DNA from 3 places in the Rhodobacter capsulatus SB 1003 genome. Region 3 is predicted to be linked to each of the others. Evidence: riboswitches for the same ligand, from Rfam matches in the RefSeq annotation. Region 3 holds a riboswitch; each other region holds the start of a gene.
What was found. A riboswitch is a leader RNA that binds a small molecule or an ion and turns the genes downstream of it on or off. The one in region 3 is predicted to bind cobalamin.
Positions count from the first base shown of each region.

Region 1: it holds a riboswitch for cobalamin, as region 3 does, so the genes downstream of both, RCAP_RS16555 (aromatic ring-hydroxylating oxygenase subunit alpha) here and RCAP_RS17710 (ABC transporter substrate-binding protein) in region 3, are expected to answer to the same signal.
Region 2: it holds a riboswitch for cobalamin, as region 3 does, so the genes downstream of both, RCAP_RS10120 (energy-coupling factor ABC transporter permease) here and RCAP_RS17710 (ABC transporter substrate-binding protein) in region 3, are expected to answer to the same signal.

Region 1 is NC_014034.1:3,541,265-3,550,812, forward strand. Features, by position in the region: gene prpC (bifunctional 2-methylcitrate synthase/citrate synthase) at 1-149, shown strand, start outside; gene prpB (methylisocitrate lyase) at 153-1,064, shown strand; gene RCAP_RS16550 (hybrid-cluster NAD(P)-dependent oxidoreductase) at 1,075-2,124, opposite strand; gene RCAP_RS16555 (aromatic ring-hydroxylating oxygenase subunit alpha) at 2,128-3,363, opposite strand; cobalamin riboswitch at 3,420-3,616, opposite strand; gene metH (methionine synthase) at 3,676-6,402, opposite strand; gene RCAP_RS16565 (homocysteine S-methyltransferase family protein) at 6,399-7,436, opposite strand; gene RCAP_RS16570 (cobyric acid synthase) at 7,546-9,000, opposite strand; gene RCAP_RS16575 (cobyric acid synthase) at 8,997-9,548, opposite strand, start outside.
Region 2 is NC_014034.1:2,195,157-2,204,704, forward strand. Features, by position in the region: gene RCAP_RS10105 (energy-coupling factor ABC transporter ATP-binding protein) at 1-185, opposite strand, end outside; gene cbiQ (cobalt ECF transporter T component CbiQ) at 182-916, opposite strand; gene RCAP_RS10115 (energy-coupling factor ABC transporter substrate-binding protein) at 913-1,224, opposite strand; gene RCAP_RS10120 (energy-coupling factor ABC transporter permease) at 1,224-1,892, opposite strand; cobalamin riboswitch at 1,959-2,180, opposite strand; gene cobF (precorrin-6A synthase (deacetylating)) at 2,215-2,982, opposite strand; gene cobA (uroporphyrinogen-III C-methyltransferase) at 2,984-3,712, opposite strand; gene cobM (precorrin-4 C(11)-methyltransferase) at 3,709-4,494, opposite strand; gene RCAP_RS10140 (cobalamin biosynthesis protein) at 4,491-4,823, opposite strand; gene RCAP_RS10145 (bifunctional cobalt-precorrin-7 (C(5))-methyltransferase/cobalt-precorrin-6B (C(15))-methyltransferase) at 4,820-6,010, opposite strand; gene RCAP_RS10150 (cobalt-precorrin-6A reductase) at 6,009-6,764, shown strand; gene cobJ (precorrin-3B C(17)-methyltransferase) at 6,737-7,474, opposite strand; gene cobI (precorrin-2 C(20)-methyltransferase) at 7,471-8,208, opposite strand; gene RCAP_RS10165 (precorrin-8X methylmutase) at 8,212-8,841, opposite strand; gene cobN (cobaltochelatase subunit CobN) at 8,848-9,548, opposite strand, start outside.
Region 3 is NC_014035.1:27,645-37,192, reverse strand. Features, by position in the region: gene RCAP_RS17735 (TonB-dependent receptor) at 10-888, opposite strand; gene RCAP_RS17730 (ABC transporter substrate-binding protein) at 1,021-2,055, shown strand; gene RCAP_RS17725 (FecCD family ABC transporter permease) at 2,052-3,092, shown strand; gene RCAP_RS17720 (ABC transporter ATP-binding protein) at 3,089-3,850, shown strand; gene RCAP_RS17715 (DMT family transporter) at 3,872-4,807, shown strand; cobalamin riboswitch at 4,959-5,158, shown strand; gene RCAP_RS17710 (ABC transporter substrate-binding protein) at 5,327-6,337, shown strand; gene RCAP_RS17705 (FecCD family ABC transporter permease) at 6,334-7,374, shown strand; gene RCAP_RS17700 (ABC transporter ATP-binding protein) at 7,371-8,138, shown strand; gene RCAP_RS17695 (pseudoazurin) at 8,142-8,567, shown strand; gene RCAP_RS17690 (class I SAM-dependent methyltransferase) at 8,564-9,352, shown strand; gene RCAP_RS17685 (hypothetical protein) at 9,480-9,548, opposite strand, start outside.

The sequences.
Region 1 (9,548 bases), on a different replicon from region 3:
GCGCGGGCTGGGGGGCGCATGTGATCGAGCAACGGCTGGACGGCAAGATCATCCGCCCTTCGGCGAATTACACCGGCCCCGAAACCCGGGCCTTCCTGCCCCTTGAAGCCCGCGGCGGCCTTTTGACCGCGCCCAACCGGACGGAGTGAGACATGCCCTATCTGATCGGTTCCGATCATCCCGAGGCCCCGGCGGGGGCGCGGTTTCGCGCCGCCCTGGCCCGGCCCGGCATCCTGCGCCTGCCGGGCGCGCATAACGGCATGGCCGCGCTGCAGGCGAAAGCCGCGGGGTTTCAGGCGCTTTATCTGTCGGGCGCGGCGATGTCGGCCTCGATGGGCCTGCCGGACCTCGGCATCCTGACGGTGGACGAGGTCGCCTTTTTCATCCGCCAGATCACGCGGGCCTCGGGGCTGCCGCTTCTGGTCGATGGTGACACCGGCTATGGCGAGGCGCTGAACGTCATGCACATGGTCCGGGTGTTCGAAGAGGCCGGGGCGGCGGCGGTGCATCTGGAAGACCAGCTTCTGCCGAAGAAATGCGGCCATCTGAACGACAAGAAACTAGCAAGCCCGGCCGAGATGGCGGCCAAGGTCGCGGCGGCGGTGCGGGCACGGCGGCATCTGGTGGTGATCGCGCGGACCGATGCGGCGGCCGCCGAGGGGATCGAGGGGGCGGTGGCGCGGGCGCAGCTTTATGTCGAGGCGGGCGCCGATGCGATCTTCCCCGAGGCGCTGACTTCGGTCGAGATGTTCCGCGCCTTCCGCGCCCGGCTGCCCGGGGTCAAGCTTCTGGCGAACATGACCGAATTCGGCCGCACCCCGGCCCTGACCGCGGCCGAGTTCGAGGAGCTGGGCTATCAGATGGTGATCTGGCCGGTGTCCTCCCTGCGGGTGGCGAACCGCGCGCAGGAACGGCTTTACGCCGCGCTTGCCCGCGACGGCGCCACCACCGCGCTTCTGCCCGAGATGCAGACCCGGGCAGAGCTTTACGCGACGCTGGGCCTTGCGGCTTTCGAGGCGCTCGATGCCTCGATCGCGCAAAGCGTGCTGCCCACGACGGGTTGAAGGGGGGCGGTCAGATCTCGACCGCCACCTTGCCCGAAGGCCGCGAGCAGCAGGCGAGGATATAGCCCGCGGCGATATCGTCCTCGGAAATCCCGCCATTGTGCAGCATCTGCACCTCGCCCGCGGTTTTCTTCACCTTGCAGGTGCCGCAAAGGCCGAAGTTGCAGCCCGAGGGGATGTTCAGCCCCGCCCGTTTCGCCGCCGCCAGAACGGTTTCGCCCGGCGCGCAGGCGGTGCTGACCCCCGAGGCGGTGAAACGGATCTCGGCGGCCTCCGATGCCTCGGGCAGCGCTTCGGGCGCGGTCTCGGGCGGGCCGAAGCTTTCCTGATGATAGCGATTCATGTCGAAGCCCAGCGCCGCAAGGCTGTCCTTGACCCCGCGCATGAAGGGCTCGGGACCGCAGCAGAACACCTCGCGCTCCAGATAATCGGGCGCCATCAGCCCCAGCATGATCTGGTTCAGACGGCCGCGAAAGCCGTGCCAGACGCTGAAGGGCTCGACCTCCTCGACCGTGAAGCGCAGCTGCAAGCCGGGCACCCGCGCCGCGAATTGCTCGAGCCGCGGCCGGAAGATGATGTCCGAGGGCCGCCGCGCCGCATGGACAAAGACGATATCGGGCATCTCGCCGCTGTCCCAGGCCCAGGTCGTCATCGACATCATCGGCGTGATCCCCGAGCCCGCCGAGATCAACAGATATTTCCGCGCCGGATGGCGGCGCAGGCTGAACTCGCCCGCGGGGCCGTGTGCCCGCAGCCGCATCCCCGGTTTCAGCTGCTCGATCAGCCAGCGCGAGCCCACCGACCCGGGCTGCGCCTTCACCGTCACCGAGAGCGACAAGGGCCGCGAGGGCGAGGAGGAGATCGTATAGGTCCGGCTGACCGGCTGACCCGGCACCGGCAGATCCAGCGTCAGGAACTGCCCGGGCAGGTAGTCGAACCACGCGCCCGAAGGCGCGCGGAAGGTGATCGTGGCGGTATCGGCGGTTTCGGGCACCACCATCGCGCATTCCAGCGGCTCGGCATCGCTCCATGGCGCGCTGGCCCAGTTGATCCGGTCCATCGCTCACTCCGCCGCCAGCGGCGGGGCCAGCCGCGCATCCAATGTGCCGCAATACCAGTCGACGAACTGGATCACGCCCTCTTCCTGCAGCGTCGAATAGGGGCCGGGCTCATAGGCGGGGGACAGAATCCCGGCCTGATTTTCCTCGACCACCTGCCGGTCCTCGTCATTCGTCGCCATCCAGACCTCGGTCAACTCGGTCAGGTCGTAATCCACCCCCTCGACCGCATCGCCGGGGACAAGCCAGGTCGTCGTCACCTCGGTCTCGGTGGCCGAGATCGGCAGCACCCGGAAGACGATCGCATGATCGGCCAGGAAATGGTTCCAGGTGTTCGGATAATGGAAGAAAAGCAGGCTTCCGGCATCGTTGAAGGGCATCTCGCCCAGCCGTTTGCCCCGCACCGCGGCCTTGGTGCTCATGGTGTAGCTTTCAGCGCCGTTCAGCAGCGGAATGCGGGCCAGCCGCCATTGCATCTGCGGATGATGCACGAAGCGCGAGGGCAGACCCGCCGCCTCGCAGCGCGTCCAATGCGCCAGAATATCGGGGCTCGCCGCCTCGGGGCCCTCCATCGCGGTCATGCGCGGATTGTCGGAATAGGTCCGGCAGAGCGAGGGATGCGAGCCGCCGCAGTGATAGCATTCGCGGTTGTTCTCGATCACCAGCTTCCAGTTGCCCTTCTCGACGATGGTCGAGACATGGGCAACGCGCGCCTGTTTCAGCCCGGCAGGCGCCAGATAGCGGCCCAGCGTGCCCGCCAGATCGGCGATCGCGGGCGGCACCTCGGCCAGACAGATGAAGACCATGCCGCCGATATCGACGCAATGGACCTTTTTCAGCCCATGCGCGGCGGGGTTGAAATCTTCCTGCATGTCCTTGGCCCAGAGCAGTTTTCCGTCCAGGTCATAGGTCCATTGGTGATAGGGGCAGACAAGCTTCGGGCTGTTGCCCGTGGTCTTGGCGCAAAGCCGCTGGCCGCGATGGCGGCAGACGTTGTGAAAGGCGCGGATCATCCCGTCGGCGCCGCGCACCAGGATCACCGGATAGGCGCCCACCTGCAACGTCGCGTAATCGCCGGGCTTGACGAGCTGGCAGGCGGGAATGGCAAACAGCCATTCGCGGTAAAAGACCTGCGTCAGATCGGTCTGAAAGATCCCCGGATCGCAATAAAAGGGTTGCGGCAGGGAATGGTCATTGCGCCGTGCGGCAAGCTGCGCACGGATGTCGGATGCGTCTGGCATCGGCACCTCACTTGCCCCTGCCTCCCCGCAAGGGCTGGTTGGATGGATGGGCCCGGGGGCCCGGCGGTCACAGGGCTGGTTTCCGGGCTTGCAATGCGTGCTTTCGCACCCGGGCGCAGCGCCTTCCCGAACCCCGGGGTCCAGTGGCCTTGCCGTCCCTCATTGCTGACCGTTGCGGGGGCAGCGCCGGTCTTGCACCGGCTTCCCAATTCTCCCGGCCTTGCGGACGGGCACCCTGAGGCCTTCAGACTGACAGATTGTCGCAGAGGGCGCGTGCCAAAAACGACGCGCCGTCTGCGCTTTCAGACAGGATCACGCGGCCACCGCAGCGGCGGCGGGCGCGGCCGACCCCAGCACCGGGGCCAGCCAGCGCTGCACCTCGGCCAAGGCCATGCCCTTGCGGGCGGCGTAATCGGCGGCCTGATCCTGCTCGATCCGGGCCAGACCGAAATAATAGGCCTCCGGATGGCCGATATAGAGCCCCGAGACCGAAGAGCCGGGCCACATCGCCATGCTGTCGGTCAGATGCACGCCGGTCGCGGCCTCGGCCCCAAGCAGCCGGAACAGCGTCAGCTTTTCCGTGTGGTCGGGCTGGGCCGGATAGCCGGGCGCCGGGCGGATGCCGCGATAGGGCTCGCCCACCAGCTGATCGGGGGCGAAGCTTTCTTCGGGCGCATAGCCCCAATAGTCGCGCCGCACCCGCTGATGCAGGGCCTCGGCCAGGGCTTCGGCAAAGCGGTCGGCCAGCGCCTTGACCAGGATCGCGGAATAATGGTCATTGGCAGCTTCGAACCGCGCGGCGATCTCGGCTTCCTCGGGGCCCGCGGTGACCACGAAGCCGCCCAGATAATCGGGCACCGTGCCCGCAGGCGCGACGAAATCGGCCAAAGCCACATTCGGGCGGCCTTCGCGCTTGCCGGTCTGCTGGCGCAGGGTGAAGAAAGTGGCGAGGTCTTCGGTCCGGCTCTCGTCGGTGTAAAGCCGGATATCGTCGCCCACCGCCTGCGCGGGCCAGAACCCCACCACGGCGCGCGGGGTGAACCAGCGTTCGGCAATGATCTGCGCCAGCATCGCCTGGGCATCGGCGAAAAGTGCCCGCGCCGCTTCGCCCTTTTCGGCGTCATCGAGAATCCGCGGATAGACCCCCTTCAATTCCCAGGCATGGAAGAAGGGCGTCCAGTCGATATACCGCGCCACTTCGGCCAGATCCCAGTCGTCGATCACGCGCGGGCCAAGGAATTGCGGCGCGGGCACGGCATAGCCCGACCAGTCGAGCCGCAGCGCATTGGCCCGGGCCGCGGCCAAAGGCAGCCGCACCTTGGCGGCCTCGTCGCGGGCATGACGGGCGGCGATCTGCGCATAGTCCGCGCGGATCTGCGCCGCGTAATCGACCTTCTGGTTCGGGCTCAAAAGCGCCCCCACCACCCCCACGGCCCGGCTGGCATCGAGCACATAAACCGCCTGCCCGCGGCTGTAGGCGGGGGCGATCTTCACCGCCGTATGCACTTTCGACGTGGTCGCCCCGCCGATCAGCAGCGGAATGTCAAAGCCCTCGCGCTCCATTTCCGCGGCCAGATGCACCATCTCGTCCAGGCTTGGCGTGATCAGCCCGGAAAGCCCGATCGCATCGACCTTTTCGGCCCGCGCCACTTCCAGGATCTTTTGCGGCGGCACCATCACGCCCAGGTCGACGATGTCGTAATTGTTGCAGGCCAGCACGACGCCGACGATGTTCTTGCCGATGTCATGCACATCGCCCTTGACCGTGGCCATCAGGATCTTGCCCGCGGTTTCGCGCCCCTCGCCGCCGCGCGCGGCCTTTTCGGCATCCATGTAGGGCAGCAGAACGGCGACGGCCTGTTTCATCACGCGCGCCGATTTCACCACCTGTGGCAGGAACATCTTGCCCGCGCCGAACAGATCACCGACGACATTCATCCCCGCCATCAGCGGCCCTTCGATCACATGCAGCGGGCGTTCGGCCAGAAGCCTTGCGGCTTCGGTATCGGCCTCGATGAATTCGGTGATGCCATTGACCAGCGCATGTTCGAGCCGCTTTTCCACCGGCCAGTCGCGCCAGGCCAGATCGCGGGTCTTTTCCTCGCGCGCGCCGCCGCGGAAGCGCTCGGCCACCTCCAGCATCCGCTCGGTCGCGGTGCCGCCCGATTTGGGCTGGCGGTTGAGCACCACATCCTCGCAGGCCTGGCGCAGCTCGGGGTCGATCTGGTCATAGACCACCAGCTGCCCGGCATTGACGATCCCCATATCCATCCCGGCGCGGATGGCGTGGTAAAGAAACACCGCATGCATCGCCGCGCGCACGGGTTCGTTGCCGCGAAAGCTGAAGGACAGGTTCGACACCCCGCCCGAGACATGGGCATGCGGCAGGTTGGCCCGGATCCAGCGAGCGGCCTCGATGAAATCAACGCCGTAATTGTCGTGTTCTTCGATGCCCGTGGCGACGGCAAAGACGTTCGGGTCAAAGATGATGTCTTCGGGCGGAAAGCCGATCTCCTCGACCAGAATGCGATAGGCGCGGGCGCAGATGCTGGTCTTTCGGGCGAAACTGTCGGCCTGCCCCTCTTCGTCAAAGGCCATCACGACGACCGCCGCGCCATAGGCCAGACACAGCGCCGCGTGATGGCGGAAGATCTCCTCGCCCTCCTTCAGGCTGATCGAATTGACGACGGGCTTGCCCTGCACGCATTTCAGCCCGGCCTCGATCACCTCCCATTTCGAGCTGTCGATCATCACCGGCACCCGGGCAATGTCGGGCTCGGCGGCCAAGAGGTTGAGGAAGGCGACCATCGCCGCCTGACTGTCGATCAGCCCCTCGTCCATGTTGATGTCAAGGATCTGCGCGCCGTTTTCCACCTGATCGCGGGCGACATCCAGCGCGGCGGCATAGTCGCGGGCGACGATCATCTTGCGGAACCGGGCCGAGCCGGTGACATTCGTGCGCTCGCCGATGTTCACGAAGGGAATGTCGGGCGTCAGGGTAAAGGGCTCAAGCCCCGAAAGGCGCAGATAACGGCTCATGGCAGGGCCCTCGGCGGGAAAGGTTTCACGGCTTCCGCGATGGCGCGGATGTGATCGGGGGTGGTGCCGCAGCAACCGCCCACGACATTGACCAGCCCTTCGCGGGCAAATTCGGCCACCTGCGCGGCGGTCCGGTCGGGGGTTTCGTCATATTGGCCAAAGGCATTGGGCAGCCCGGCATTGGGATAGGCGCAGATCGCGCAGGGGGCGACGCCCGCCAGTTCCGCCAGATGCGGACGCATCGCACTGGCGCCCAGCGCGCAGTTCAGCCCCACGGTAAAGGGCCGGGCATGAGCCACCGAATGCCAGAACGCGGTCGGCGTCTGCCCCGACAATGTGCGCCCCGAGGCATCGGTGATCGTGCCGGAAATCATCACCGGCAGCCGCTCGCCCCGTTCGGCAAAGGCTTCGAAACAGGCGAAAATCGCCGCCTTGGCGTTCAGCGTGTCAAAGATCGTCTCGATCAGCAGGATATCGGCGCCCCCCGCGATCAGACCGCGCACCTGCTGGCCATAGGCCGTGCGCAGATCGTCGAAGGTGACGGCGCGAAAGCCCGGGTCGTTCACATCGGGCGAGAGCGAGGCGGTGCGGTTCGTCGGCCCCACCGCCCCCGCAACGAAGCGGCGCCGTCCGTCGGTGGCCTCGGCGCGGTCCATCGCCGCCCGCGCCACCCGCGCCCCCGCGGCGTTCAGGTCGAACACCGCGCTTTCCAGCCCGTAATCGGCCTGCGCGATGGTGGTGGCCGAAAAGGTGTTCGTCTCGACGATATCCGCCCCCGCCATCGCATAGCGGAAATGGATCTCCTCGATCGCTTGCGGCTGGGTCAGCACCAGCAGGTCGTTGTTGCCCTTTTGCGGATGATCGGTGGCATGGCGGCAGGCGCAGCCCGAGCCGTGGCCCAGAAAATCGTCCTCGCTCAGGCCAAGCTGCTGGATCTGCGTGCCCATCGCCCCGTCAAGGATCAAGATCCGCTGGCGCGAAAGCGCCTCAATTGCGGCAAAGGCCGCAGATCGGGGCAGGGTCTGGGTCAGCATGGCAATCTCCCTCGGGTGGAAGGCAGATAGGCCACAAGTCACCTTTCAGCAAATTCATAATCATCAGGATAATTATGAGTTCGCTCATGTCCCCATCGGACTGCGGCCGCTACCGCGCCAGATCCAGAAGCGCATCAAGGTCCAGATCGGCTTCGATTTCCGCAGCAAAAGCATCAAGGGCGGCCCCGATCCGGGCATCATGGTCCTGCACGGCGGCGGTGACGCCCAGCTGCGCCAGCCAATGGCCGCGAAAGCCCGCGGCGCCGAAAATCCCGTGCAGATAGCTGCCCATCACCTTGCCATCGGCAGAGATCGCCCCCTCGGGCCGCCCGTCAAGGGTCAGCCACGGCCGCGCCAGATCGGGGCCGAAGCTCTCGCCCATATGCATCTCGTAGCCCTGCACGCGGGCACCGCTGAGGCTGTCCCGCGCGTCGATCCTGGCCAGCCGTTTCCTTGGCCCGATCATCGTTTCCAGATCGAGAAGCCCCAGCCCCGGGGTTTCGCCGGGCGGGCCCTCGATCCCCTCCGGGTCGCGCACGACGCGGCCAAGCATCTGAAACCCCGCGCAAATACCCACGACGCGCCCGCCCCGGCGCAGATGCGCGCGGATATCGATGTCCCAGCCCTCGGCGCGCAGCGCGATGAGCGCGGCCCGGGTGGCCTTGGAGCCGGGCAGGATCACCACCGCCGCCTCGGCCGGGATCGGCTGACCGGGGCGGACCCAGCGCAGATCGACGCCCGGCTCGGCCGCCAGCGGGTCGAGATCGTCGAAATTCGCCACCCGCGGCAGGTCGGGCACCGCCACGACAAGCGCCCCCGCCGTGCCGCGCTTGCGCGCGACCCCGAGCGAGTCTTCCTCGGGCAGGCGCCTTGCCGCCTCGGACCAGCGCATCAGCCCCAGCACCGGCCAGCCGGTCTCGGCGCGGATATCGGCGGCGGCGGGGGCAAAGATCGCCGGATCGCCGCGGAATTTCGTCACGATCACGCCGCCCACCCGGGCGCGTTCGGAAGCGGTCCAAAGGTGATGATGCCCGATCACCGCCGCCGTCACCCCGCCGCGCGATTCGTCGCCCAGAAGCAGCACCGGCAGATCCGCGGCCTCGGCCAGACCCATGTTCGAAATGTCCTGCGGGCGCAGGTAGCGTTCGGCGCCGCTGCCCGCCCCCTCGATCAGCACCAGATCATGGCTGGCCGAGAGGTGATCCAGGCTCTCGATCACCTGCCCCCGCAGGCCGGGTTTCAGCGCCTGATAGTCGGCGGCGGAAAAGCGGCCCAAAACCTGCCCCTGCACCACCACCTGCGCATCGACATCGCTGTCGGGCTTGAGCAGAACCGGGTTCATGTGGACGGACAGGGGAACCCCCGCCGCCCGCGCCTGCAACGCCTGCGCCCGGCCGATCTCGCCGCCATCCGCCGTCACCGCCGCGTTGTTCGACATGTTCTGCGCCTTGAAGGGCGCCACCTTCAGGCCGCGCCGGGTGAAGGCCCGCGCCAGCCCCGCGACGAACAGGCTTTTCCCCACATCCGAGCCGGTGCCCAGCACCATCAGCCGCCGCGCCGTCATTTCGCCAGCGCCAGCAGCGCGTCCAGATCGAGGTCCTGCTCCAGCTGATCGGCCAGAGCGTCAAGCGTCGTCTCGATCTGCGCGGCGTGATCGAGGCCCGAGGCCCGCCCGCCCATCGCGGTGATCCAATGGCCGCGAAAGCCGTCGGCGCCAAAAAGCCCGTGCAGATAGGTCCCCATCACCCGGCCATCATGCGACACCGCCCCCTCGGGGCGGCCGTCAAGCCGGAACCACGGCTGCGCAAGCCCCGGCCCGGTGGTGCGGCCCATATGCATCTCGTAGCCCGTCAGACCGTGACCGCTGACCGCATCGGTCGCCTGCACCTCGGTCAGCATCTTGTCGCGCGTCATCACGGTTTCCAGATCGAGCAGCCCCAGCCCCTCGGTCTCGCCCGCCGGGCCCTCGATCCCTTCGGGATCGCGCACGACATGGCCAAGCATCTGAAACCCCGCGCAAATCCCGACAACGCGGCCGCCGCGGCGCAGATGCGCGCGGATGTCCACATCCCAGCCCTGCGCGCGCAGCGTGGCCAGCGCGGCGCGGGTGGT
Region 2 (9,548 bases), on a different replicon from region 3:
ACCCGGCCCGATTGCGGGCGCAACGTGCCGTTCAGATGCAAAAGCAGCGTCGATTTTCCGGCGCCATTCGGGCCAAGGATGGCCAGGCTTTCGCCCTGCGGCACGGCAAGCGAGAGATCATCAAGCGCTTTCACGCCGCCCGGGAAAGCGTAAGTCAGGGCCTCGGCGGCCAGGATCGGGGTCACAGCAACACTCCGGCCGCAAGGATCGCGGCTTGCAAGGTCAGGATCAGGCCAAGCACAAGCGGCGAGGCCGCGGGCCGGGTCGAAAGTACCCGCATCTCGCCCTGCCAGTTGCGCGCCGCAAGCCCGGTTTCAAGACGCCGGGCGCGGTCGAGCGCGCGCGGCAGCAGCGCCGCGATCACCTGTGCGGTCGAGCGCAGCCAGCGCCGCCGGGTGGCATGGCCCAGACGCGCGCGCTGCGCGGTGGTCATCGCCGCCGCTTCCTCGGCCAGAATGAAAACAAAGCGATAGGTCAAAAGTGCAATCTCGATCAGTTCGGCGGGCACGCGCCAGCGGCGCAGACCGGAGAGCAGATCGGCGGCGGGCGTGGTGGTGGCGAGAAACAGAAGGCAGCAGGTCGCGGCGCTGGCCCGCATCACCAGCGCGGCGGCCTTGGCCGGGCCCTGAGGCGCAAGGCCGATGCCGTCGGGTCCGATCTGGATCAGCAGCACCGCGGCCCCGGTGGTCAGAAAGCCCAGCGGCAGCACCGCGACCGCGGCCCAGAAGCGCAAAGGCACCCGAGCGCCCAGAAAGGTGAAGGCCAGGATCGCGACCGTGACCAGAACCGCGCCCGGAAACGGCGGCACGGTCACGGCAAGCGCCAGAAAACCAAGACCGATCAGGCACTTCTCGGCCAGCGGGCGGTTGCGCCAGCGGCCTTGCGCGGCGACCCGATCGATCGAGGCGATACTCATTCCGCGGGGAAGGACCGGGGCGCGGGGGCGTTCTGCTCGCGGGTCTTTGCGGCACCCTGACGGCGGCCGATCACCAGCCCCACGACAAAGGCGCCAAGGGCCGCCTGCAGCGCGAAGAACAGGCTTTCAACCTCGCCGCTCGGCGGCTCCCAGAGCGGATCGGCCCAGGGGGCAAAGCCCGGCACGGTCGCCTCGATCAGCTCGGCCGCCTGCCCGTCGGCACCGCCGAATTCCCCGCCCATCAGAAGCGGCACCACCACCAGCGCCACGGTTCCGGCCAGCAGCCACAATGTCCGTTTGCTGCTCATCAGCGTGCCTCCCCGGCCAGAATGCGCAATTTGTCCTTGTCATCGACCTTGCCCGCCAGCGCATCGACGACGATCACGGTCAGGAAGCCCTCGGCAATCGCCAGCGGGATCTGCGTCAGCGCGAAGACCGAGCCGAATTTCAGCGCCGCGCCGAGGAAGCCCGAAACCGGATCGGGGTAAGCCAGCGCCAGCTGCAGCGAGGTGGTCACATAGGTCGCCAGATCGCCGAGGAAAGCGGCCAGAAACACCGCCACCGCCATCGAGGCCCCGGCCTTGCCCGCCAGTTTATAGACGCCCCAGGCCACCCAGGGCCCGACGATCGCCATCGAGAAGGCATTGGCGCCAAGCGTCGTCAGACCGCCATGCGCCAGCAAAAGCGCCTGAAACAGCAGCACGATCACCCCAAGCACTGCCATGACCGAGGGGCCGAAGACGACCGCGCCCAGCCCGGTGCCGGTCGGATGCGAGCACGAGCCGGTGACGGACGGAATTTTCAGCGCCGAGAGCACGAAGGCAAAGGCCCCCGAGGCGGCAAGGGTCATCCGGGCCTCGGGACGCTCGGCGACGATCTTGCGGATCTTCACCGCGCCCGCGACGACAAAGGGGCCGGCGGCAAGGGACCAGCCAATGGCATGGGTGACGGGCAGATAGCCCTCCATGATATGCATGCGAACAACTCCACATCGAACGCGCCGCTTTCGGATTGACCGGAGACACCCCGCCCCGGGAAGGCTTGCGACGCCAGAGCGATGGCAGGTCTCCTGACTTGCGGTTCGATCAACTCGGGTCACCTTCCCGGCCGTTCTCCCCGGTGGATCGGGGGGGCCAGTGGTCTTCGACCGTCGTCTCGCCGCTCACAGTTGCGGGGGCAGCCACGGATTAGGCCCCTGATGGGTAATCCTCACCGTGTTCCCTATTAATCCCGTCCAGTTGGGAACCATCGCCTGTTGGAGTAGCCGCGCCGCGGGGCGAGGTCAAGGCCGGGAAGCGTCACGCCGCGGGCACATTGCGACGCAGCAGGTAGATGTCCATCACCCAGCCGTGCCGGGCGCGCAGATCGGCGCGGGCCTGCAGGATTTCATCGGTGACCTCGGCCACGGGCCCCCTGATCAGCACCTCTTCGGGCATGGCCACACAGGCGCCCCAGAAGATCGTCAGCCCGTCGGGCGGCAGGCTTTGAAACGAGCATTCACCGTCCAGCATCGCCACCACCGTCTCGGTGCCCGCGGGCCAGCCGTGATCGCGCAATTGCCGCCCCGTCGTGATGACGACCGGCGCGCCGATGTCATTCAACGGAATCGCATGGGCGGCGCAAAGCGCCTGAATCGCGGTGATGCCGGGGATGACTTTCGTCGTGAGCGGCAGGCGGGATTTCAGCCGTTCGGCGATGCGCAAGGTGCTGTCATAAAGCGAGGGATCGCCCCAGACGAGCAGCGCCACCCGCCCCTCAAGCCCCGGAACATGCGCGGTGATTTCCGAAAGCCAGGTCTCGGCGATGGCATCGTGCCAGTCGTCCACCCCCTTGCGATAGGAGGGGTTCGACGCGTCGCGGACGGGCAGCGCGAAGTCGATGACCTTGGTGGCCGGGTTCGTCAGATGCGCGGCACAGATCTGGCGCCGCAGCCCGGCCAGATCGGATTTGTCGGCGCCCTTGAGCGGGATCAGGATCAGATCGGCGGCATTCATCGCATCGACCGCCTGCCCGGTGATGTGGCGCGGATTGCCGGTGCCGATGCCGATCAGGGAAAGCTCGATCATCTCAGGCCTCCGGCGCGTAAAGCGGACCATAAAGAATGAGCGCGGGCTTGTCGGAGCGTTCCGCGGCAAGGCTTGCGGCAAGATCGGTCACGGTCGAGCGGGTGACGCTTTGCCCGGGGTGGCCCACGGCCTCGGCCAGAAGCGCGGGCGTATCGGGGGCCAGCCCATGCGCGATCAGATCGGCGGCCAGTTTCGGAAAGGTGCGCTTGCCCATGAAGACGACGGTCGTCGCCCCCTTGTCGGCCAGCGCCGCCCAGTTCAGCCCCTCGGGCAGATCGCCCGTCACATCGGCGCCGGTGACGAATTGCACCCGCCGCGCGGTCAGACGGCGGGTCAGCGGCAGCCCGGACGCGGCGGCGGCGGCGCAGGCCGAGGGCACGCCGGGGATGATCTCGTAGCCGATGCCCGCGCCGGTCAGCGCGTCCAGTTCTTCCTCAAGCCGGCCGAAAAGCCCGGAATCGCCCGATTTCAGCCGCACCACCCGTTGCCCGGTCAGCGCATGATCGACGAGCAAGCGGCTCACATGATCCTGCTTCGGCGAGGGCCGCCCGGCCCGCTTGCCGACCGCGATGAGTTCGGCCCCCCGGGCGGGCATGGCCCCAGGATCGGCCCCGGCGGAAAGATCGTCGAACAGCACCACATCGGCCTTGGCGAGCCGGTCGGCAGCTTTCAGCGTCAGAAGCTCCGGATCGCCCGGGCCCGAGGAGACGAAAGAAACGAAACCGCTCATTCGCTGCCCTCCGGAAAGCGCGGATGCGTGCCAAGCGGCCGGTAGCGGCGGTCGTAATCGCCCGCGTAAAGACGGCTTTCGTCGAAATCCTCGGTCGCCAGCGACCGGCCGACCAGGATCAGCGCCGTGCGCTCCAGCTCGGCGCCAAGGCTGGTCTGCAGCGTGGCCAGCGTCGCCCGGACGACGCGCTGATCGGGCCAGCTTGCGCGCCAGACGATGGCGACCGGACAATCTTCGCCGTAATGCGGCACCAGTTTTTGCACAACCTCGTCAAGCACATGCACGGAGAGGTGAATGGCCAGAACCGCCCCGGTGCGGGCGAAATTCTCCAGCGTCTCGCCCGCGGGCATGGCCGAGGCCCGCCCCGAGGTGCGGGTCAGAATGACCGATTGCGCCACGCCCGGAAGCGTCAGCTCGGCCCCAAGGGTCGCGGCGGCGGCGGCAAAGGACGGCACACCGGGCGTCACATCATAGGGAATGTTCAGGGCGCGCAGGCGGCGCAGCTGCTCGCCCATCGCCGACCAGATCGACAGATCCCCCGAATGCAGCCGGGCGACATCCTGGCCCGCGGCATGGGCCTCGGCGATCGTGTCGATGATCGCATCAAGGCTCATCGGCGCGGTGTTGACGATCTTCGCGCCGGGCGGGCAATGGGCCAGCAGCGCTTCGGGCACCAGCGATCCGGCGTAAAGGCAGACCGGACAGGACGCGATCAGATCGCGGCCGCGGATCGTGATCAGATCCGCCGCCCCCGGCCCCGCGCCGATGAAATGCACCGTCATTCGTCCTCTCCCTCCGCCACGGCAAGGACCACCCCGCCGATCACCTGTCGGGGCAGCACCAGCCGCGCCCCCTTGCCCGCCGCGACCAAGGCCGCCGCCTCTGCGACCGAGCCGGTGCCTTTCAGCGCCCGGACCCGCTCCGATTGCGCGGGCGTGTCCACCCCCGCGACCATGACGCCGATCACCCGATACTCGGGCAGAGCGGCGGCAAGCTCTTCGGCTTTTTCGCGCGCCGTGGCAAGGGCATCCACCTCTCCCACGGTGGCGACCGCCTGACGCAGCGGTTTTGACCCGGTTCCCGGCCGAAAACCGACACCGGCCACCCTCATCTTTGCCCGCTCCATTGCAGCTGCGGACGGCTGGCCGACCAGCCGCGCATCCGGCCCAAGGGTTCGGCCTGCGCGATGTCGATGCGCAAAAGCTGACCGCCATGCCGGGCGTGGAGTTGCGTCAGCAGCGTTTCCGATTCCAGCGTCACCGCATTCGCCACGATCCGCGTTCCGGGGGCGAGCCACTCCCAAAGCCGGTCATAAAGTGCCTGCGACCCGCCGCCGCCGATGAAGACGGCCTCAGGCAGGGGCAGATCCGCCAGCGCCGCGGGGGCCGTGCCCTGCACCGCCCGCATCCGGGGCGAGAGCCCGTAAGTGTCTATGTTCTTTTGGATATTCTCGATCCGGTCGGCCCGCGGCTCGATCGTGATCGCGCGTCCCCCCGCCAGACACCATTCGACCGAGACCGAGCCCGAGCCGCCGCCGATATCCCACAACAACTCGCCGCGGCGCGGGGCGAGCGCGGCCAAGGTCAGCGCCCGCATCGGCGATTTGGTGATCTGCCCGTCATGGGCAAAGGCGCTTTCGGGCCGCCCGGGCACCTGCGAAAGCCCCGTGCCGGAGGCAAGATCCGCGCCATCCAGCGCCACCGCGACCAAAGCAGAAACATCAGTAAAATCATAGTCTTCCGCGGCAATGCTGCGCAGCATTTCGGCCGGACCGCCCAGCCGCTCGGCCACCGCCATCCGCACCGCGCCAAAGCCGTTTGCGACCAGCCAGCCCGCCAGATCCGCCACGGCGGCGCCGTCGCGCAGCGTCACGACCGCGCGTTGCCCGCGGCCGAGCACCGGCAGCAACCGCCCGAAAGGCGCGGCATGCAGGCCAAGCGCGGCGGTCTCCTCGACCCGCCAGCTCAGCCGCGCGCAGAGCAGCGACACCACCCCGGGCACCGGAAAGGCTTGCCATTCCCCGGGCGCCAAACGCTCTGCCAGCATGGACCCCGCCCCGAACCAGAACGGATCGCCCGAGGCCAGAACCACCGTCGCCCGGCCGCGGCAGTCCAAAACCGGAGCAATCTCAAAGGGAACGGGCCAGGCCCGACCGCGCCCGCCCGCCGCCACAAGGTCAAGATGCCGCGGCCCGCCAAAGATCACCTCGGCTGTTTCCAGCGCCCGACGGCTTGCCAAGGACAGCCCATCAAGGCCATCTTCGCCCAGACCCAGAATGCTCAACCACGGATCAGACATGACGCGCCTCCTTGTGCTTGGCGGCACCACCGAAGCCAGCCGCCTGGCGAAAACCCTTGCAGATCAGGGCTTTGAGGCGGTCTTTTCCTATGCGGGCCGCACCGGTGCCCCCGTCGCCCAGCCCTTGCCCACCCGCATCGGCGGCTTTGGCGGCGTCGCGGGGCTGGTCGATTACCTGACGCGCGAGGGCGTGAGCCATGTGATCGACGCCACCCATCCTTTCGCCGCGCAGATGAGCGCGAACGCGGTCGCCGCCTGCGCGCAAACCGGCGTGGCGCTGTGCGCTTTCGAACGTGCGCCCTGGACCGCGCAAGCGGGGGACCGCTGGACCCATGTGCCCGACCTTGCCGCCGCCGTCGCAGCCCTGCCGCAGGCGCCCGCGCGGGTGTTTCTGGCAATCGGCAAGCAGCACTTGCGCGACTTTTCCGCTGCACCGCAGCATCACTATTTGCTGCGCCTGGTGGACCCGCCCGAGGGGCCGCTGCCCCTGCCCGATGCGCGCGCGGTGATCGCCCGCGGACCCTTTACTGTTCAAGGGGATACGGAATTGCTGCGCAGCGAAACCATCACCCATGTCGTCGCCAAGAACGCCGGTGGCGCGGGGGCCGAGGCGAAATTGATCGCCGCCCGCAGCCTTGGCCTGCCGGTCATTCTGATCGACCGGCCCGCCGTCCCCGCGCGCGACATATGCGCCACGCTCGAGGGGGTGATGGGCTGGCTTGCCGATCACGGCGCGACGCCGCGCGGGGTATAGACCCAGGGCCCCACCCGGCGCGTCGCGGCATTGCCGACCAGAACCACGGTGCGCATGTCGGCCATCTCGGGCGTCGCGTCCCGCAGTTCGACCACGGAAATCGCCTGCTCGGGCGTCGTCACGGCGCGGGCGAACAGGATCAGCCGCCCGGGCTCGCATTCCTCGCGCAGGATCTCCAGCACGCGGGTGAACTGATGCGGGCGCGATTTCGAGCGCGGATTATAGAACGCCATCGCGAAGTCGCCGCGCGCCGCGTGCCGCAGCCGCTTTTCGAGAATTTCGAAAGGTTTGAGATTGTCCGAAAGATTGATGGCGCAGAAGTCGTGCCCCAAGGGCGCCCCGGCCGCCGCCGCCGCCGCCAGCATCGCGGTGATGCCGGGCAGGATGCGGATTTCCGTTCCGGCATGTTCGGGATGGGCCTCCAGCGCCTCGAACAGCGCCGAAGCCATGGCAAAGACCCCCGGATCGCCCGAAGACACCACCACCACGCGCCGACCTTCTGCCGCCATTTCAAGGGCATGGGTGGCGCGGTCCAGCTCCACCCGGTTGTCGGTCGGATGCAGGGTCAGGCCCTCGCGCGGGGCGATGCGGGCGACGTAAGGGATGTAGCCGACGATGTCGGTCGCCTCGGCCAGCGCCGCGGTGACTTCGGGCGTCACCAGATCTTCGCGCCCGGGCCCAAGCCCGGCAACCGTGACCCAACCGCTCATGCCTCGTCCCCCAGTTCCGGCCGCCGCCCCTGCCCGTGCACCAGCACGATGGCGAAATAGGGGCAATCTTCCGCGGCCACATCGACCAGACGCGCGATGCGTTGCGTCGGCATCGTGCCGCGCTCGACCAGCCAGGCGGCGTCAAGCCGCCCCGCAACCGCAAGCGCGCGCTTGATTTTCGGCAGGTTGCGCCCGGTCTTCATCACCACGATCGCATCCGACCGTTCCATATGCGCGACCAGATCCGCCTCGGGAAGCGTGCCTGCCATCACGGTCAGCACATCGTCGCCCCAGGTGATCGGCGTGCCCGTCGCCCACCAGCAGCCGACCATGCCGGGAATGCCGGGGATCACCTCGACCTCGGCGCGGCCCTGCAGGCGGGTGTAGAGATGCATGAACGAGCCATAAAGAAAGGGATCGCCCTCGCAAAGCACCACCACATCGCGGGTTTTCGAAAGTTCCGAAAGCCGCGACGCCCACTCGTCATAGAACCGCGCGAGCGCCTCGATATAGTCGGGACTGTCGAACGGAAGTTCGGTGGTGACCGGATATTCCATCGCATGTTCGACGACATCGGGGCGCAGCATCCCCTCGACGATCCGCCGCGCCTGACCGGCCCGCCCGGCCTTGCGGAAATGCGCAATGTCGGTGGCGGCACGAATGGCGCGATCGGATCGCACCGAAATCAGATCGGGGTCGCCCGGCCCAAGCCCGGCGCAAAGGATGCGTCCCATTGCCTATTCCTTCCGGCAGGCCAGCGCATTCACCGCGGCCACGGTGATCGCCGAGCCGCCCAGCCGTCCCTCGACAATCACCCAGGGCACCGGATTGGCCACGGCCAGCGCGGCTTTCGATTCCGCCGCGCCGATGAAGCCCACCGGACAGCCGATGATCGCCGCCGGGCGCGGGCAGGCCGGGTCTTCGAGCATGTTGAGAAGATGGAACAAAGCCGTCGGCGCATTGCCGATCGCCACCACCGCGCCTTCCAGCTTCGGCCGCCACAGCTCCAGCGCCGCGGCAGAGCGGGTGTTCCCCATCTCCTGCGCCAGCGCAGGCACGCGCGGGTCTTGCAGCGTGCAGATCACCTCGTTCTTCGCGGGCAGACGCGCGCGGGTGATGCCTTCGGAGACCATCCGCGCATCGCAGAGGATCGGCGCCCCCGCCTCCAGCGCCGCGCGGGCGGCAATCGCCATGCCGGGCGCGAAGCGGACGTGGTTTTCCAGCCCGACCATCCCGGCGGCATGGATCATGCGGACCACCACCACCTCTTCCTCGGGGGTGAAGCGGGCCAGATCGGCCTCGGCGCGGATCGTGGCAAAGGATTGCACGTAGATCTTCGCGCCGTCCTTTTCATACTCATGGGGCATCGGGGGTCATCCTTCGGGTTGGCGCGCTTCTAGCCTTTCCTCGAGGCTTGCCGCAATCGAATTGCGCCGCGTCAGCCAGAGGCCCGCCTCGGCCAGGCGTTGAAACAGATCGCGCATCGCCGCCAGCGCCTCGGGGTTTTCGCGGGCCAGAAAGTCGCGCACCTCGTCGCGGCCCAGCGTCGCCTCGTGGTAAAGGTCGAACAGATGCGCGGGCACGACTTGGGCCAGATGCGCGAAAGCCGCCATGTGGTCGAGCGTCGCGGCGATTTCCGCCCCGCCGCGGAAGCCGTGCCGCATCATCCCATCGGCCCAGGCCGGGTTCGCGGCGCGCGCGCGCACGACGCGGGCGATCTCCTCGGGCAGCGAGCGGGCGCGGGGCCGGGTCGGGTCGGTGGCGTCCAGATGATAAAGCGCCGGGGCCTCGGCGCCCAGACGCGCAAGGGCGGCGGCAAACCCGGCCTCATGCGCGGCGTAATCCGAGGCCAGCAGGATATCGCTTTCGGGCAGATCCTGGGCATGCACGAAACTGTCGGCCCCCATCAGGCGGGCTTCCAGCCCCGCCCGGTCGGAGCGGATTTCGCCTTTCTTGTCAATCGTGTAGGAGGAGGCCGCCAGCCAGGCCTCGCCGGCCCTTGCGCGGGCTTCGGGGGTAAAGGCCTCCAGCGCCGGGCCCATGTTCAGCCCGTATTGGCCGGGACGCGGCCCGA
Region 3 (9,548 bases):
GGCTGTCGGTCAGAAGGTCATTTTCAGGCCGACGCCGGCCGAGCGCGGATCGACCACGGTGCCCTGCAGCGATCCCTGCAGCGACCGCAGGTTGGTCACCGAACGATCGTCGAAGATGTTGTTCACATAGGCGAAAAGCGACAGATCCTCGCGCGGGGTCCAGGTCACGCGGGCATCGGCCACGGTATGCGCGTCGATCAGAAGCGCCGTCGCATTGGTGTCATCCGAGAAATAGGCGTCGGTGTAACGCACCGTGCCCGCCAGCGTCACATCGGGACGGATCGCCCAATCCGCACCAAGGCTGAGCGTGCGGCTGGGCGCGCGGCCGAATTCATGCCCCTCGTAATCGGCCAGCGCATTCTCGAAGCTGACGATTTCGGTGTGCAAAAGGCCAAGATTGCCGCGCAGGGTCAGGTCGTCGCGCGCCGCGAAGCTGAAGCCCAGCTCCATCCCGTAGGATTCCGCCTTGTCGGCATTGACGGTCACCGCATCGGTATAGCCGCCCTCGATCACCGAGGTCACATAGCGCTGCGCATTCTTCATCCGGCTGTAAAACAGGTTCCCGGTCAGGTCGAGCCGCTCGTCAAACAGCTTCGTGCGGCCGAAAAGCTCGTAGTTCCAGACCGTTTCCGGCTCGAAGGTCACATATTGCCTTGACACGAAGCCAAGCGTCACCCCGCCCGGGTTGTAGCCCTTGCTGACCATCGCGCCGATGCTGGTGGTGTCGTTCAGGTCATGGGTCAGCGCAAGCTTCGGCAGCCAGGCATCGAAGCTCCGGTCGTAATCCAGCACCTCGGGCGTGAAGCTGGTGGTGCCGCGCCGCTCCACGTCGTCGCGCTGATAGCGCAGGCCGCCGGTCACCCTCCAGTCGGGGGCAAAAGGTGCCACACCGCCGCACGTCGGCGTTGTGCAACAAAGCCCCTGTTTCGCCCGCAGTTCCTGAGTGAAACACTCTTGAGTTCCGCGGGTTGCGGGGATAGTGAAAATCGACTCTTTCACTCGGAAACCGGACCCTCCCCCATGTTGCCCCTCAAGACCGCCATTCTGGGTGGCGTCGCCCTCTCCTGCCTTTGCTCCGCCGCGCTTGCCGAGCGGACGAGCTATCCCCTCACCATCGAGAATTGCGAGCAAAAGGTGACCTTCGCGAAAGCACCCGAGCGCACCGTGGCGCTGGGGCAGAACAGCGCCGAGATCCTGCTCCTGCTGGGGCTCGAGGATCGCATGGCCGCCACCGCCTTCTGGCCGAACAGCGTCCTGCCGGAGCTGGCCGCGGCGCATGACAAGGTGGAGGTGCTGACGGTCGAATTCCCGACGCTTGAAGCGGTGCTGGCGCAGCAGCCCGATTTCGTGCCTGCCATGCTGGTGACGCTGATGGGGCCCGACAGCAAGGTCACCAAGCGTGAAGATCTGGAAGCGCTCGGCATCCCGACCTACCTCTCGCCCAGTGCCTGCACCACCGAGGCCGACACGCAGAGCGCGAACGGCAGCGCGGCGAGCTCTGCCTATGGTGTCCGCAAGGATCTGTGGTCCATGGACCTCCTCTACAAGGAGATCGAGGACATGGCGCGCATCTTCGACGTGGCCGAGCGCGGCGCGGCGGTGATCGCCGATTTCAAGGCCCGCGAGGCCGCCCTGCGCGCCGAATTCGCGCCGCGCGAGGATCTGACCTTCCTGTTCTGGTTCTCCAGCCCCTCGCCTGCCGACGATGCCTATCTGGGCGGCGGCCATGGGCCTTCGGGCTACATCGCCGATCTGCTTGGCGGCTCCAACGCGATCAGGACCGAGGCGGAATGGCCGACCCTGGGCTGGGAAGGCATCATGGCCGCCAATCCCACCGTCTTCGTCGCCGCGCAGGTGGACCGCAACCGCTGGGACCTTGACCGGGCCGACACCAAGATCGCCTGGCTGACCTCCGATCCGGCGGTCAGCCAGATGGAGGCGGTCAAGGCGGGGCGCATCGCGGTGATGAGCGGGGCGGCGATGAACCCCTCGATCCGCACGCTTTACGGCGCCGAGCAACTGGCAGACCAGCTCCGTTCCTTCGACCTGCCGTGAGCATTCGTGACGAGACCGGAAGCGGGGCGGGGAAATTCCTCTTGCTTCTGACGGTGTCCCTTCTGGTTCTGTGTCTTGCCGTCGCGGTGGCGATGACCGTCGGCGATTATGCCATTGCGCTTGGCACGGTCGTGCTGGCGGTGGGCAACGGGCTGGGCCTCACGACCGCCGAGATCCCGCGCATCGAGCAGAGCGTGGTCTGGGACCTGCGGCTGAGCCGTGCGCTGGTCGCGGCGCTGGCGGGCGCGGGGCTGGCCATCTGCGGCGCGATCCTGCAGGCGCTGCTGCGCAACCCGCTGGCCGAACCCTTCGTGCTGGGCGTCTCGGCGGGGGCCTCGACCGGCGCGGTGGCGGTCATCGTGCTGGGCATCGGCCGGGCGGGCTGTCGCTGTCCCATGGGGGCTTTCGCGGGCGCCTTCGCTGCCTTCGCGCTGGTGGCGCTTTTGTCGAACGGCGCGACCAGCGGGCCGAACCACACGATCCTCGCGGGGGTCGCCGCCTCGCAGCTTTTCAACGCGCTGACCTCCTATATCGTCACCACCTCGGGCAATGCCCAGCAGGCGCGCGACGTGATGTTCTGGTTGCTGGGCAGCTTCGGCGGCGTGCGCTGGCCGGATTTCCAGCTTCTGATCCTCGTCGTGATGACGGGCCTTGCGATCTGCCTGTTGATGGCACGTTCGCTTGACGCCTTCACCTTCGGCGACGAGGATGCCGCGGCGCTTGGCGTGCCGGTGGCGCGCATCCGCCTGATCCTGTTCGGCGTGACGGCGATGATGACCGCGACCATCGTCAGCATGGTTGGCGCCATCGGCTTCGTCGGGCTTGTCGTGCCCCATGCGGCACGCTTCATCGTCGGGCCGATGCATCTGCGGCTGATCCCGGCCTGCGCGGCTGCGGGGGCAATCTTCCTCGTGCTGGCCGACATCGCCGCGCGCGTGATCGTCGCGCAGCAGACCATTCCCATCGGCGTCGTCACCGCCCTGGTCGGCGTGCCCTTCTTCGCCATCATCCTCTATCGTTCCCGGCCGCAATCATGACCATCGCCGCCCGCAATCTGACCTGGGGCATCCGCAAGCGGACCATCGTCGCGGATGTCTCGCTTGATGTGGCGCGGGGCGAGACGCTGGGCCTGATCGGGCCGAACGGCTCGGGCAAGTCCTCGCTGCTGCGGCTGCTTGCCGGGTTGAAGCGCCCGCAGGCCGGTTTCGTCGAGATCGAGGGGCAGGATATCGCGCGCCTCCCGCGCCGGGCGCTGGCGCGGCAGCTGGCCTTCGTCCGGCAAAGCGCCGCGACCGACAGCAATGTCTCGGTCCGCGACGTGGTGCGGCTGGGGCGGACGCCGCACCGCTCCGCCCTCTCGGGCTGGTCGGCGGAGGACGAGGCGGCGGTCACCTCGGCGCTGGCCCGCGTCGACATGGAGGGGCGCCGCGCGCAGCCCTGGCAGACCCTCTCGGGCGGCGAGAAGCAGCGGGTCCACATCGCCCGGGCATTGGCCCAGGCGCCGCGCATCCTGTTTCTTGACGAGCCGACCAACCATCTCGACATCCATCATCAGATCGCGATCCTGCGCATGGTGCGCGAGCTTGATCTGACAAGCATCATCGCGCTGCATGACATGAACCTCGCCGCGATGTTCTGCGACCGGATCGTCGTGCTGGAGGCGGGCCGTGTCGTGGCCTGCGGCACGCCCGAGGCCGTGTTGACCGCCGAGCTGCTGCGCGCCGTGTTCCGGGTGGAGGCAGAGATCGCCACCTCGACAACGGCCGGGCCGCCGCATATCCGTTTCCGCGCCTGAAAGCGAAAGGGACCGATCCGCATGGGCAGTCTGACGACCCCTCGGCCGCGGCTGAGCGGCGAGCCGCTCGGCATCGCGCTGCGCATCGGCTCCACCCTCGCCTTCGCCGCGATGACCGCCTGCATCAAGGCGCTGGGTGACGCCGTTCCGCTGGGCCAGGTGGTGTTCTTCCGCTCGGCGGTGGCGCTGCTGCCTCTGGTGCTCTTTCTGTGGTGGACGGGCGACTTCCCCCGGGGGCTTGCCACGCGCCGCCCCTTCGGCCACATCGCCCGCTGCCTGATGGGGGCCGCGGCGATGTTCACCTCTTTCGCCACGCTGCGCTATCTGCCGCTGGCCGAGGCGACCTTGCTGTCCTATCTCGCGCCGGTCGTGCTGGCGCTGCTCGGGTGGGGGATGCTGGGCGAAAGGCTTGGTCCAAGGCGGCTGGGCGGCGTCGGGCTGGGGCTGGCGGGGGCGGCGGCCTTCTGCCTGCCCGCCTTCTCGGGCGGGCTTCCGCCGGGCGCGGCTTTGGGGGGGACGCTGGGCCTTGCCACCGCGATGCTGACAGCCGGAGCGCTGCTTCAGGTGCGCCGGCTGACCTTGGCGGGGGAAAAGGCGGGGGCGATCGCCTTCTGGTTCGCCGTGGTCTCGGCCGCGGCCGGGCTTGCGACCGTGCCCGCGGGCTGGGTGTGGCCGCACCCGGCCGAGTTCGCCCTGCTTCTTGGGGCAGGCCTTGCCGGGGGCGTCGCGCATATCCTCATGACGCTGTCGTTCCGCCATGCCGAAGCCGCGGCGCTGGCCCCGTACGAATATCTCTCGATCCTCTGGGCGGCCGTCGCGGGCATGCTTTTCTTCGCCGAACGCCCCGGCACGGCCTTCCTGATCGCCGGCCCGCTGATCCTTGGCGGCGCCATGATCGCGACGCCCGCAGGGCGCAAGCCGACGGTCGTCACCAGGGATCGCGCGCAGGGCCTCTGATCACGAAACCGCTCGATCATCGGGGCCGCTCTGCCCGCCCGCCGTCTCGGGGGATGGACCCGCCGAAGCGCGAGGTTCGATCTGTCCGAGATATAATTTGCAGCAGAAACAACGGTTTTTCGCTTCTCGCGCTTGCCGTTCCGCCACGTTCGGGGTAACCAGCGGCGTCGGTTTCCGAAAGGAATTGAAAGGGAATCCGTTGTCAGAAGCGTCTGACGAACCGGAACTGCCCCCGCAACTGTAGGCGGCGAGGGGTTTCGCACCCAAAGTCACTGTGGCGCATGCCATGGGAAGGCCGCGAAACCTCGATGACCCGCCAGTCAGGAGACCTGCCGACACGTCGAAACGCAATGCGGCCCGGGCGGGGTGTCCGGGGAGGTGTCGAATGACTTTTGCCCTTGGGTGCGTTTGCGCACCCTCCAGCCAGTTCGTGCGCGGCCCGCAGGGGTGCCGCAGGAACACGCCATGGCCGACCTTTCCTGATCTGTCCCCGGCTGCCCTGACATCCGGAGACTTTTCATGTTTGTCCGTTCCCTGACTGTCGCGCTTGCCTGCGCGACCGGCTTCGCGTCGCCCGTCATGGCCGAAACCACCTATCCCCTGCAGCTGAAGAACTGCGGTGTCGATCTGACTTTTCAGAAGGCGCCCGACAGCGTCGTGACCGTGGGGCAGGCCGCGACCGAGATCCTCTATGCGCTTGGCCTTGGCGACAAGGTGACCGGCACCTCGGTCTGGTTCACCGAGGTCCTTCCGGAGTTCCGCGAGACGAATGCCCGCGTCGCGCGGCTGGCCGACAATGACCCGAGCTTTGAATCGGTCGTGGCGAAAAAGCCGGGACTGGTCGCCGTGCAATACGAATGGCATGTGGGGCCGCAAGGCATCGTCGCCACGCGGGAACAGTTCGCCGATGTCGGCATCCCCACCTATGTCTTGCCCGCCGATTGCTGGAAAAAGGACAACAGCACCGGCTCCGACGGCACCCGCAGCGCGATGTTCGAGATGGCCTCGATCCATGCGGGCGTGACCCAGTTGGGGCAGATCTTCGACGTTTCGGACCGGGCCGATGCGCTTGTCGCCGATCTGAAGGCGCGCGAGGCCGTGGCGATCGAAAAGGCCCGGGCGCTCGATCTGCATGACGCGTCGGCGGTGTTCTGGTTTTCCTCGGCCGAGATGGATGTCGACCCCTATGTTGCGGGCCGCAAAGGGCCGCCCGGCTACATGATGGAGAAACTGGGGCTGAAGAATGTCGTGGAGAGCGACGAGGAATGGCCGACCGTAAGCTGGGAAACCATCGCGCGGGCGAATCCCTCGGTGATCGTCATCGCCCGCATGGACCGGCGCCGCTTCGAGGCGGATGATTACGAAAAGAAACTCGCCTTCCTGAAATCCGATCCGGTGACGCGCCAGATGGATGCGGTGAAGAACAACCGGATCGTCATTCTGGATGCCCATGCGATGGATCCCTCGATCCGCAACGTCACCGCGCTCGAGACGCTGGTTGAAGCCCTGCCGGCATTCGGTCTGAAATGATGGCGGCGGCAGCTTCCGGCTGGCGTGCCCGGTCTCTCCTGTGGCGAGGGATGCTTGGGGCTGCCGTGCTGACGATGGCGATCCTTGCGGGGGTCGTCATCGGCGAAACGCCGCTGCCGGTTTCGACGGTGGCGGCGGTTCTGGCCAATGAGCTTTGGAACGCGGGCCATCCCGTCGATCCGATCGATGCGGCGATCATCTGGAACTACCGGATGCCCCGCACGCTGGTGGCGGCGGGCTGCGGCGCCGGGCTGGCGCTTTCGGGCGTCGTGCTGCAAGCGCTGATCCGCAATGCGCTGGCCGATCCCTACCTGCTGGGCGTGTCGGCCGGCGCGTCGACCGGGGCGGTGGCGGTGACCATCCTTGGCGTGGGCGGAGGCGCGCTTGGCCTGTCCGGGGGCGCCTTCGTCGGCGCGGTTCTGGCCTTCGGGCTGGTCGCGGCGCTGGCCCGGGCCGCCGGAGGGGGGCCCGCGCAACTGGTGCTGGCCGGGATCGCGGGATCGCAGCTCTTCAACGCCCTGACGAGTTTCTTCATCGCGAAATCGGCCAATGCCGAACAGGCGCGGGGGATCATGTTCTGGCTTCTTGGCAATCTCTCCGGGGTGCGCTGGCCGGATGTGGCGCTGGCCGCGCCTGCGGCGGCCTTGGGGTTTCTGGTCTGTCTCTGGCATGTCCGGGCGATGGATGCCTTTGTATTCGGCGCGCAATCGGCGGCGGCGCTTGGCATTGCGGTGCGTCGGGTGCAGCTGGTGCTGATCGGCGCGACGACGCTGATGACCGCGACGATGGTCAGCCTTGTCGGCTCGATCGGCTTCGTCGGTCTGGTGATCCCGCATGCGGTGCGCTTTGCCGTGGGGGCGCGGCACGGGGCGCTGGTGCCGGGGGCGGCGCTGGCGGGCGCGGTGTTCCTGATCGCGGCCGACATCACCTCGCGCATGTTGATCCCCGGGCAGGTCGTCGCCATCGGGGTCGTGACCGCGCTCGTCGGCGCCCCGGGCTTCGCCCTTATCCTGATCCGCAACGGGGGGCGCAGATGAAGGTTTCCACGACGGATCTGGGCTGGGCCAGCGCCGGGCGCCCGATTGTCGAGGGCGTCACGCTGGATATCCGTCCGGGCGAGACCTTCGGGCTGGTCGGTCCGAACGGCTCCGGCAAGTCCACCCTGCTGCGGCTGATCGCCGGGCTCTTGCCGCATCCGAGGGGCGAGGTGCGGCTTGATGACGTGCCGCTGGCCCGGCAGTCACGGCGCGAGGTGGCCCGCAAGCTCGCCTTTGTCGAGCAGCAGGCCGAGACCGATGCGGCGCTGACCGTGCGCGATGCGGTCGAGCTGGGCCGCACCCCCTGGCTGTCAGCGTTGCATCCGTTCGGCCCCCGGGATGGTGCGATCGTCGATCGGGCCCTGACCGCGGTCGGCATGGCGCAGATGGGCGCGGCGCTCTGGTCCACCCTGTCGGGGGGCGAACGTCAGAGGGTGCATATCGCCCGCGCACTGGCGCAGGAGCCGCGGCTGCTCTTGCTCGACGAGCCGACGAACCATCTCGACATCCACCACCAATTGTCGCTGCTGCGGCTGATGACCCGCCTGCCGGTCACGGTGATCGTGGCGCTTCATGACCTCAATCAGGCGATCGGCTGCGACCGTCTGGGGGTGATGGCCGGGGGTCGGATGATCGCCTGCGGCCCGCCGCGGCAGGTGCTGACGCCCGAGCGGCTGGCGCGGATCTTCCGGGTCGGCGCCACCGTGCTGACCGATCCCGCCGATAACACAAACCTGTTCCGTTTCCATTGTCTTGAGGACTGATCGATGAAACTTGCCGCCATCCCGGCCGTTGCGCTGCTTCTGTTCGCCGCCCCGCTGCTGGCCGAAACACATGACGTGAAGATGTACAACCGCGCCGAGAGCGGGGCGATGGCCTATGAGCCCGCCTTCCTGCACATTGCCCCGGGCGATACGGTGCGATTTCTTCCGGCCCAGCCCGGTCACAACGCCGCCACGATCGAGGGGATGATCCCCGAAGGCGCCATCCCGTTCAAATCGAAGATCAACGAAACCTTCAGCGTCACCCTGACCGTTCCCGGAAGCTATGGCATCCGATGCAGCCCGCATTTCGCCATGGGCATGGTCATGCTGATCAAGGTGGGCGACGCCCCCGCGCCGGTGCTGCCCGCCGATCTGCCCGCGCGGGCGCGCAGCCGTTTCGAGGCGATCCTCGCGACGCATCCGCAATGAGCAACTTTGATCTGTCCGAGGAGATCCGCGCCTATTGGGGGCTGCGCGCCGCGACCTTCGACCTGGCTTTCGGCCACCGGATCGCCCCCGGCGCCGAGGCCGAGGCCTGGGCTGTCCCGATGCACCGGCTTGGCGACGCGCCGCAACGGGTGCTGGAGCTTGCCTGCGGCACGGGCGAGGTGACGCGGCTTTTGCACGATCTTGGCCACGAGGTCACCGCGCTCGACTTCTGCGAGCCGATGCTCGCCGTCGCACGGGCCAAGCACGCGGGCAAACCGCGGTTGCGGTTCCGTCTCGCCGATGCTCACGCCACGATGGAACCTGCGCAAAGCCAGGATGCGATCCTGTGCCGTCACCTCGTCTGGACACTGACGCGCCCGGCGGAGGCTTTTGCGGACTGGTTTCGCGTTTTGCGCCCGGGCGGGCGGTTGCTGATCTACGACGGCAACTGGGCGCAACCCGATCCGCGCGGGTATTGGGCGGCCGGGCTCCTGGCGCTGTGGGAGCGGCTGTCGCCCGATCCGACCTACCACGGCGCACTTGGCGATCGGCACGCCGGGATCATGCGCCGTCTGCCCTTTGGCGCCGGGCTGACGCTTGAGGCGCTTGAGCCGATGCTGCGTTCGGCGGGGTTCGTCGATCTGATGCAGATCCCGCATGAGCCGATCGCAAAGGCTCAACGCCGCTCCAATGGCCTGCGCAACCGCCTGAGGACGAGGGTATACACGCGTTTCATCCTGCTTGCCCGCAAGCCGGAGGTAGAGGCACCCTCTGCGGCGCGATGAATGCAGGAATATGGGTGGAGAACACAAAGCCACCCCTGACCATGTGTGGCGCGGTCGTGCGTACAGGTAGTGCGACCAAAAATCTGTTCCGCTTGCGGGGATCATCCCCGGTCCCCGAGGGCGGCATTCAACCACGCCCAAACTCTCCTATCAGCCTCGGCGCCGCTTCATGCAACTCCGCATCCGCGATGCCGTC